Regions from separate parts of the Agrobacterium sp. NPDC090283 genome, predicted to be linked through region 2. Evidence: riboswitches for the same ligand, from Rfam matches in the RefSeq annotation. Region 2 holds a riboswitch; each other region holds the start of a gene.
The links. A riboswitch is a leader RNA that binds a small molecule or an ion and turns the genes downstream of it on or off. The one in region 2 is predicted to bind cobalamin.
Positions count from the first base shown of each region.

Region 1: it holds a riboswitch for cobalamin, as region 2 does, so the genes downstream of both, nrdH (glutaredoxin-like protein NrdH) here and ACIQUH_RS04635 (ABC transporter substrate-binding protein) in region 2, are expected to answer to the same signal.
Region 3: it holds a riboswitch for cobalamin, as region 2 does, so the genes downstream of both, ACIQUH_RS21115 ((2Fe-2S) ferredoxin domain-containing protein) here and ACIQUH_RS04635 (ABC transporter substrate-binding protein) in region 2, are expected to answer to the same signal.

Region 1 is NZ_JBIVYG010000008.1:25,553-28,822, reverse strand. Features, by position in the region: gene nrdE (class 1b ribonucleoside-diphosphate reductase subunit alpha) at 1-951, opposite strand, end outside; gene nrdI (class Ib ribonucleoside-diphosphate reductase assembly flavoprotein NrdI) at 939-1,337, opposite strand; gene nrdH (glutaredoxin-like protein NrdH) at 1,350-1,571, opposite strand; cobalamin riboswitch at 1,879-2,103, opposite strand; gene ACIQUH_RS13410 (nucleoside triphosphate hydrolase) at 2,237-2,866, opposite strand; gene ACIQUH_RS13405 (ATP-binding cassette domain-containing protein) at 2,863-3,270, opposite strand, start outside.
Region 2 is NZ_JBIVYG010000002.1:364,966-368,235, reverse strand. Features, by position in the region: gene argE (acetylornithine deacetylase) at 1-322, opposite strand, end outside; gene ACIQUH_RS04640 (GNAT family N-acetyltransferase) at 526-1,404, shown strand; cobalamin riboswitch at 1,444-1,678, shown strand; gene ACIQUH_RS04635 (ABC transporter substrate-binding protein) at 1,835-2,866, shown strand; gene ACIQUH_RS04630 (FecCD family ABC transporter permease) at 2,863-3,270, shown strand, end outside.
Region 3 is NZ_JBIVYG010000016.1:114,953-118,222, reverse strand. Features, by position in the region: gene ACIQUH_RS21120 (ABC transporter substrate-binding protein) at 1-641, opposite strand, end outside; gene ACIQUH_RS21115 ((2Fe-2S) ferredoxin domain-containing protein) at 658-1,449, opposite strand; cobalamin riboswitch at 1,541-1,733, opposite strand; gene ACIQUH_RS21110 (hypothetical protein) at 1,716-1,967, shown strand; gene ACIQUH_RS21105 (chloride channel protein) at 1,988-3,270, opposite strand, start outside.

The DNA.
Region 1 (3,270 bases), on a different contig from region 2:
GTTATTGCGGGCGAGTTCGAAGGTGATGTCCGGGATCACCACGCCGAGCGACAGGGTCTTGATACGGATCTTTTCGTCGGCATTTTCACGCTTGGTATCGAGGAAGCGCATGATGTCAGGGTGGTGAGCATGTAGATAGACCGCGCCGGCACCCTGGCGTGCACCCAGTTGGTTGGCGTAGGAAAACGAATCTTCCAGCAGTTTCATGACAGGAATGACGCCGGAAGACTGGTTTTCGATCTGCTTGATCGGCGCGCCAGCCTCGCGAATATTGGTCAAGGAGAGCGCCACGCCGCCGCCGCGCTTGGAAAGCTGCAGCGCCGAATTGATGGAGCGGCCGATGCTTTCCATATTGTCTTCCACGCGCAGCAGAAAACACGAGACCAGCTCGCCGCGGCTCTTCTTGCCGGCATTGAGAAATGTCGGTGTTGCCGGCTGGAAGCGGCCGGAAATGATTTCATCGACCAGATTGCGGGCAAGCTGCTCATCACCACGCGCGAGAGCCAGCGCCACCATGCAGACGCGATCCTCATAACGCTCGAGATAACGTTTTCCGTCGAAGGTCTTCAGCGTGTAGGAGGTGTAATATTTGAAGGCGCCCAGAAAGGTCGGGAAGCGGAATTTCCGGGCATAAGCCTCGTCATAGAGGTCGCGGACGAAATTGAAGGAGTACTGATCCAGCACCTCCTGCTCATAATATCCCTCCGTCACCAGATAATCGAGTTTTTCCCTTAGGTTATGGAAAAACACCGTATTCTGGTTGACGTGCTGGAGGAAATATTGCCGGGCGGCGAGGCGATCCTTGTCGAGCTGGATCTTCCCGTTCTCGTCATAAAGGTTCAGCATCGCGTTCAGTGCGTGGTAGTCCAGAGCCGCATCGAGCGGTTTCTGGCTTGCTGCTACCGGCTGTTTGGCGTCCTTGCGCAGCGCGCTCGAGGTCAGCGTGTCCAAAATCGTTCCAATCCATGTTTGACGTTGGCGACATCTTCCTCCGTGCCGAGAAGCTCGAAGCGATAGAGAAACGGCACTGCGCACTTGCGCGAGACGATATCTCCGGCGGATGCGAAAGCTGCGCCAAAATTCGTGTTGCCCGCCGCGATGACGCCGCGAATGAGATTTCTGTTGGAGGGCTCGTTCAAGAACCGGATAACCGGTTTCGGCACGGCCCCTTTTGTGCCGCCGCCCCCATAGGTGGGGGTAACGAGCACATAGGGCTCCGACACCTGAGGCACGTCATCCTCAGCGCCGAGCGGCAGGCGAAACAAACGCCGTCCCAGTTTCAGAAGGAAACGATGGGTGTTTTCAGAGCGGCTGGAATAATAGACGATCAGGCCCATCGCCCCACCGCCTCAGCTGATCGAGCCAATCATGTCAGGCCGGAAACCCGCCCAATGGCGTTCGCCGGCGACGACCACGGGAACCTGCATATAACCAAGGCCACGGACGTGATCGAGCGCGTCAGCATCCTCGGAAATATCGACAATCTCATAGGGAACGCCGATGCGGTCGAGGGCGCGGTACGTGGCGGTGCATTGGACGCAGGCGGGTTTGCTGTAAACGGTGACGGTCATAATTTCCCTTTCGAAGCCGATTTAGGACACGGCTCAACATTGCCGATTGCACTCGCAATCGGGTGGCGATGGATCTGTCATTCAGGCAAAACGTGCAGCTTGGAGAGTTCGTCGCATTCCAGGCGGAAACCGGGTTTCCTTTTCCTGGCGATCTTCAAGCCGCGGAAAATCACTCTCTACGCCGACGAGCGTAGCAACTCAAAAGAATGCACTGGCATGACTTCACCCCGAAGCTTGTTCTGGAGGGGGCAGAAAAGGGCGAACGCAAATCATTTGCGTCATACACCTTCCTCCGGACACCCCGCCCGTGGACGTTTGCGCTCAAGGCAGGTCTCCTGACTTGCGGGTCACAACATCTATCCCGGCCTTCCCGGAGCTTTCAGCCCCAGTGACCCAAATCGGAACGATGCTCACCGCTTACAGTTGCGGGGGCAGTTTCGGCCTTGCTCCGCCAGGATGGCGTTACGCACCGAATTCCCGTCTTAGCTCCCAATCCTTGCGAATCGGAAGAACCTCGAACACCACATATAGTATATGAGGAAATTTTCGCGTCAATGAATAGACACACAAAAGCCCCACCCTGTGGATCAAAAAGATTCAACACATGGTCAACAAAGGCTTAACGGCAAATGCGCTTTGCGGCTGAAGAACGGAAAAGCGTTAATCTATTCCCAGATATCGATGCGAATATCGGCGGGACGGGCGTTTTCGATCACCCTTTTTCCGTTGGGAAGATCGTTCTCGAATAGTTTGGCGTGGATTTGAGCGGCATCGAGACCATAGCCCAACCATCTGTTGCGCAGCCTCTCTTCCAGCACCGCGACGGAGGGACCCACAAGGATGGTGAGGTCGAAGCTCCTGGAAAGCGTCGTCCACGGCGCTTCGTTCAGCAGCAGGTAGTTGCCTTCGGCAAGGACGAAACGTGTTTCCGGTACGATAGCGCGGGCGGACGCAATGGCGATTTCGCGGGAACGGTCGAAAACCGGGACAAGGACTTCCTGGCCGCCTTTACGAACGGCCGACACTATATCGAGGAAGCCGCGCACATCGAAAGTTTCGGGCGCGCCCTTTCGCGACAGCAGCCCCCGCTCCTCAAGAATACCGTTATCCATATGGAAGCCGTCCATCGGCAGAACGGCGGCCGTCTCGCCGCGCGTGAGCAAAGCATCACAAAGGGCGTCCGCCAGCGTGGATTTGCCGGCCCCAGGGGGACCGGCTATGGCAACGATAAAACGGGATCTACCTTCTGCCCGCCGAAGAACATCCTCGACGATCGTTTCAAGCTTCAGCGTCATGCGGCAAGCGTTTCCTTCGGCGCTTCCTTGGCACCGGTCATGAAGGCGACGGCATCCGACATCGAATAGTCCTTCGGATTGATGACGCACAGGCGCTTGCCCAGCCGGTGAATATGGATGCGATCCGCAACCTCGAAGACATGCGGCATGTTATGCGAGATCAGGACGATCGGCAGGCCACGGGACCGTACATCGAGAATAAGCTCCAGAACACGCCGGCTTTCCTTAACGCCGAGTGCTGCCGTCGGCTCGTCGAGGATGACGACCTTGGAACCGAATGCCGCCGCACGCGCCACGGCCACACCCTGGCGCTGGCCACCGGAGAGGGTTTCCACCGCCTGATTGATGTTCTGGATCGTCATCAGGCCGAGTTCCGACAGCTTCTCGCGAGCGAATTTTTCCAT
Region 2 (3,270 bases):
TGGCCAGAAACCCTTTCATGTCGGTGGTTCCGCGTCCGTAAAGACGCTCGCCTCCGGCTCTCAGCGTGAAGGGATCGGAGGACCATTCCGGCTCACCGGCAGGCACCACATCCATATGGCCGGACAGGATGTATCCACTGGCATCGGTCGGGCCGAAGCTGGCGAAGAGATTGGCGCGGTCGCCCTCCGGGCCGGCAAGCAGCGATACTTTCGCGCCGTGGCTTTCCAGATAATCGGCGATCCATCCGGCAATGTCGCCATTGGCGGTTCCTACGACCGAGGGGAAGCCGACAAGACGCTCCAGAATGTCGATTGCGTTCATGGCTGTCTCCGTCGCTTCAACGCCGAAAAGCTTAGAGCGGCCTGCGGCGTTTATCTGCTGAAATAGGCGTGATTTCAGTAGATTGTTGTGTCCTTTCAGCACTTTCAAAAAATTCCTGCTGACGAGGCTGGTTATCTTCGGATGTCGTGAGCTGGGATGCCGGGATCAAGGTTCCGCGCCGGAGGGAATGAGAGCCGTTTGTCATGGAGCTGCTCAAAGTCGATAGTTTCGAGTTGCGGACAGTGGATATCGCCGATGTGGAGGCCGATCATCTGCATGCTTTGTCCATGGCTGTCGGATGGCGATATCACGCGAACGAATGGTGTTTCCTGCGTCAATGTGGCGTCGGCCTTGCCGCGCTGGACGAGATAGACCGCGTTGTCGCAACCGCAATGCTGTTTCCTTATGATGAGGGTTTCGCGACGGTCGGCATGGTCATCGTTTCCCCGCGTTTGCAGGGGCAGGGCGTTGCACCATGGCTGGTCGGCCAACTCATTGCGGGCTACCCTGACGCCGCCCTGCGTTTGAACGCGACGGAAGCGTCGCGGCGGCTTTTTGCGCGGCTGGGTTTTGCCGGGGAGACGGAAAAAATACATCTCCTGCGCGGCAAGGCGCGTTGTACTGCCGAGATGCCGGCGCTTGGAAGAAAACAGAGAATCGAGCCGCTGTCCGAGGATCATTTATCCGCCGTGGCGGATCTGGATCGGGTGGCTTTCGGTGTTTCGCGCCGGGGCGTCCTGCAACGCCTTCTCCGGGAAAATACGGGTTACGGCCTGTTCGAGGCCGATCGTCTTGCCGCCTTCGCATTGCGGCGTGCAGCGGGGCGGGGCCATATTGTCGGCCCGGTCGTTGCCGGTGACGAGGCGGATGCGATTGCGCTGGTGAGGCGGCATTTTTCCGATCTCGACGATCAGCTTGTCCGTCTCGATGCCGTGCGGGACAGCGGTCTTCTGACCGATTTCCTGACGCAATCCGGGCTGGTGGTCATCGAAACGCTCACCATCATGTCGAAAGGCGTGCCGCAACCGGCAGGCTCCGGTTCCGCAAGGATTTTCGCCCTTGCAGGCCCGTCTTTGTGCTGAGGTGCGGCACTATCGCAATTGACGCCCCGCTTCTTGCCCCTTATGTGAGAAAGCGACGGTTCCTGCAGCCGAAAGGCGAAGGGATTAATAGGGAACATGGTGCGGGCGATTTTTTCACCCAATGCCGTGGCTGCCCCCGCAACTGTAAGCGGATTGTCGTTCATCCCCGTGACGCTTGAAGGCGTCATGCCACTGTATTCTCAGGAATGCGGGAAGGCAGATGAGTGACGCAAATCCGTGAGCCAGGAGACCTGCCGTTAAAATATAAACCATCGTTACGGGCGGGGAAGCCCGGAGGAGGAGATTGTAATGTTATTTCATAACATTCGTTTGCGTCCCAAGACCGTTCTCCGTACAAGACGTCCCGCTGTTGCTGCGCGTTCTGACGCCTGCTGCTCTGGAATAAGTTTTACTGTCGACTGGAGAACACATGTTTCATTCTAGACGCCTGCCGGTCCATGCCGGCTTTCTGGCCGCTGCGCTTTCGGTTTTGCCTGTCACCGCCGCAAATGCTGCCGAAACCACCTATCCCCTGACGATCAACAGCTGCGGTCAGGAGATCACCTTCAAGCAGGCTCCCGCCCGCACCGTGTCCGTCGGCCAGAGCACGACCGAGGTACTTTATTTGCTCGGCCTCGCCGACAAGGTTGTCGGCACCGCGCTGTGGATCGGCCCGGTTCTGAAGGGATACGAGGAGGCCAATGCCAAGGTTGAGCGGCTGGCCGATAATGACCCCAGCTTCGAGGCGGTCGTCGGCAAGAAGCCGGACCTCGTGACGACGCAGTTCCAGTGGCAGATCGGCCCGGAAGGCGTTGTCGGAACGCCGGCGCAATTTGCCGAACTTGGCATTCCCGTTTATACCTCGCCTGCCGATTGCCTTGGCAAGGACAATTCCGGTGGCGGCGACGGCGTGCGCAACACCGTCTTCACCATGGACCTGATCTACCAGGAAATCCGCGATCTCGCCAAAATCTTCAACGTGCAGGATCGCGGTGAAGAGGTCGTTGCCGATCTGAAGAAGCGTGAGGAAGCCGCCCGCGCCAAGATCGCCTCCGCCAATGGCAAGCTTTCCGCCGTCTTCTGGTTCTCCAGCGCCGAGCTGGATATCGATCCCTATGTGGCCGGCCGCAATGGCGCCCCCGGCTACATCATGTCCGCGCTGGGTCTGAAGAACGTCATCGAAAGCGATGAAGAATGGCCAACCGTCGGCTGGGAAACCATCGCCAAGGCCAATCCGTCCATCGTCGTCGCCGGCAAGATGGACCGCCGCCGGTTCCCTGCCGACGATGTCGCCGTCAAGCTGAAGTTCCTCGCCACCGATCCCGTGGCCAGCATCATGCCCGCCGTCAAGGAAGGTCATGTGTTCGAGATGGATGCGCAGGCGATGAACCCGACCATCCGCACCATCGAAGGCATCGAAACGCTGGCCGAGGCGATTTCGGCTGCCGGCCTCGCGAAGTGAACGGACTTTCCATTCATCTCGGCAGGGCGGGGCTGGCTCTTGCCGCGCTCGCCCTGTTGCTCGTGGCGCTGATGGCCGGGGCGGCCATCGGCGAGACCGCCATTCCGTTTGATGTCGTGGCGAAAACCATTGCCAACCGTGTCTTCCATGCGGGTTATCCGCTGGAGCCGCTGGATGAGGGTATCGTCTGGAGTTACCGCCTCAGCCGCGCGGTTGTTGCCGCCTGTTGCGGCGCTTCTTTGGCGCTCGCCGGAGCGGTGCTGCAATCGCTTCTGCGCAATCCGCTTGCCGATCCCTATATTCTCGGCATTTCCGCCGGCGCCTCCACCGGTGCCGTCGCCGTGGCGCTTTTGGGCTTCGGAGCGGGGTTCCTGACGATGCCGGCCGGGGCGCTCATTGGCGCT
Region 3 (3,270 bases), on a different contig from region 2:
CTTTGCGCGTCGCCGAACCTGCGGAAATCGACGGGAGAGCGGGAAACCGCATCGGTAAAGTGAGCATTAGGCGCGAGTTTCAGCGATGTATCCGCCTTGAAATCTGCAATCTGATACGGCCCGGTGAAGAGAGCGCTGCCGTCGGCGGCCGGCGTATAGGCGACGAGCGGCCACTCCGCAAACAGCGCCTGCAGGAAGGACACCGGTTTCTCCGTCGTGATATCGAGCGTCAGTGCATCGACTGCCTTGAAGACAAGCTTTCCACCTGTCGCAAGCGCTGCCTTGTTGGTTGCGAAAGTATGCTCAAATCCGGCCGCAAGGGCTGCTGCCGTTACGGCAGAACCATCGGAAAAGGTCCGGTTCGGTTTCAGCGTCACTGTCCAGGTCAAATCGCCGGTGCGTTCCGCTTTCTCGGCAAGGTCAGGCACAAGCCGGCCCTCCTTATCGACGGTAAAGAGGTTCTGGCCCACTCCATGACTGACAAGAGCCCAGCCATTGGAGCCCTTTGCGGGATCAAGGCCACTTGTGATGTAAGTGGCGCCAACGCGCAACGGTTCGGTGGCAAGCGTATCGGCCGCCACGCCTGTGATGAAAGCCGCGAGCCCGGCTGCCGCCAGACGCGAAAAGCTCTTTATCGGCATTATGTTTCCTCTCATGCTATTCGGAAAGATTGCGCAGCCGCTGTTTGCGACCGGTCGGGTGATAGGCGAAGTCCTCGACGATACGACCACCAAGCAGGTGTTCGGCAACGATACGATCGACGGCCTCTTCGGTGACGCCGCCATAATAGGTACCCTCAGGAAAGACCTGCATGACCGGCGCAAGGTTACAGGGGCCGAGACAGGTCGATTTGGCCGTCATGGTGCCATCGCCCGTTACCCTGAGCTTTAGCCGTTCTTGCTGGTTGCGCAGATGCCCCCAGATCGCGTCCGCACCGGCTGAATTGCACGGGGCACCCTGACAGACGAGCACGCGGCGCTTTTGCGCAGGCACCAACGACCCCTCGCTTGCCGGGCGCACCGACGGTGAAAGATCGAGTTCCTTCGCCGTTTGGGCGAGGTCGTTGATAAGGGGCGTCATCAGGCTGCTTGCGGTAGGGCTCGCGGTTATAGAGAGCGGGGGCCAGGGGCGTGGGTCCGCTGCCCGCCATCGTTTCAGGCTCTTGGTGAGCCAGTTCTGAAAGCTCGGTTCCAATGGCAACATGAGCGGCACGAGAAGGAGATTGCCGAAACCCTCATCGATGAGCGCGCCGAGCGCTTCGCGCAAAGACGGCGTGCCCTGCTCGGTGAATGCGATGCGAACGGTTCTCGCTCCGCGCAGCTGCCCCGCCAGCGCCGCAAGACGCTGCATGTCCTGATGCGGCGCTGCCGCGAAAGCCGATTTGGCGACAAGCAGCACGGCGTCGGGCTGAGAGGGCTCTCGATAGGTTGGTTGGATCTCGGTTGTCACAATGCCTCATTCACGAGGCGGCGACGAAAATGACAGGCCTCCGGCATCAATGCCGGAAACAGCCATCATTCCCATGGCACCCCCCGACCACGGAATTACAATATGTCAGGCAGGTCTCCTGGCTTGCGGGTCAAAGCCACCTCACCCGTCTTCCCGGCATTTCTGCCAGTGACATTGTGGGCGATTGGCTCACCGCTTACAGTTGCGGGACAGCTCCGGATCTTCACCGGATTCCCTCTTAGCTTCCACCGGCTGGCGGAAGAACCATGACGGAGCGAACCTACACTGCCGCAGGCCGCTGTCAACCGCCTGCGCCGCAAGTGAACACGCTACGCAAGTCTCCTTCGTCCAATCAATTGTTACGTTATAAAATTACATACACATGGTTTTATTTGCTGGTCAACCCCATGTTTTACGATGCGGTACCGAATTGGCGCACCCACCACCGGCATCGCGTGGAAACCAAAAATCAAAAGGAAGATATGATCAATAGAAAATATAATTATATCAATATATAAAGCAAATAACATAAAGTAATTTATAGCTCACCGGAGGCCTCCCGGCGTCGCAATTCAAGCTCTTCACTGTAGCGCCTGAGCGTGTGGCTCTCCGTCAGCAGGCCAACCGGGCGGTTTTCGATCTTGTCATTGACGACCACCAGCGCCTCGCTTTCCGCTGCATCGAAAGCCGCCGCCGCCTGCCGGGCGTTCATGGTCGGCAGCAGCACGTCGTTCTTGTACTGCAGATAGGTTTCGAGACTGATCTTGCTGGGATCGCGATCCATCGGGTCGGCGTAGATTTCCGGCACGAGGACGATGCCGGCATAACGACCGTCATCATGGGTCATGATCACCCGTTGCGTCGAGCCGAGCGGGAACTTCTCCTTGAAGGCCGGAAGCCCCATGCTGACAGTGGCCTTGCGGATATCGGCACGCATCATCTTGCCGACTGTGAGGTCGCGGATCCAGCCGATATCGTGGGCACTGCGAATACTCTCGCCCCGCAGGTGAAAACGCCAGGTGGCGAAGGAGTAACCGAAGGTGGTGCGCACCACGAGCGAAGTGGTGATGACGGCGGCCAACACCAGGGCCGTGATCTGGAAGTCGCCAGTCAGTTCCAGCGCCAGAAACGTCATCGTCAGCGGGCCGCCGATGATGGCGGCGGCAAAGGCGCTCATGCCGATCACGGCGTAGACGATAGGTGCTGTCGACCCATAGCCGATATAGGGTGCGCAGAGCGCGAAAATCTTTCCGAGCAGCGATCCCATGAAGAGCGACGCGAAAAACAGGCCACCGCGGAAATTCGAGCCGATGGAAATGGCGCTGGCTGCCGCCTTCAGCACGAAAAGCCCGGCCAAGCCGTATATCGTCAGTTCGGCATCGATATTGAGATGCAGCGCGCCATGGCCGCTCGACAGCACCTGCGGTGAAATCAGCGCAAGCCCGCCCACCGCCACACCGCCGATGGCAGGACGCAGCCAGCCCGGAATGGCGCTTTTGCGTGCGGTTTCTTCGATAAAGGACACCGCCTGCATCAGCACGATGCCGATGGCCGCACACACGACGCCGAGAAAGATGGCAGGCACATAATCGGCCGGCGATACACGGCTGGCATCGACAATATCGATCGAGATGCCATGGCCGCCGATTATCCCTATAACCGTCGTCGCCACCAGCGCCGAGACGATGAGCGGCGCAAGCGTCACCACGGTATAGGTGCCGATGATGAGTTCTATCGCATAGAACGCCCCCGTCAGAGGCGCATTGAAGGCGGCCGCAATAGCGCCCGCAGCGCCGCAGCCGACAAGGATACGCATGTCCC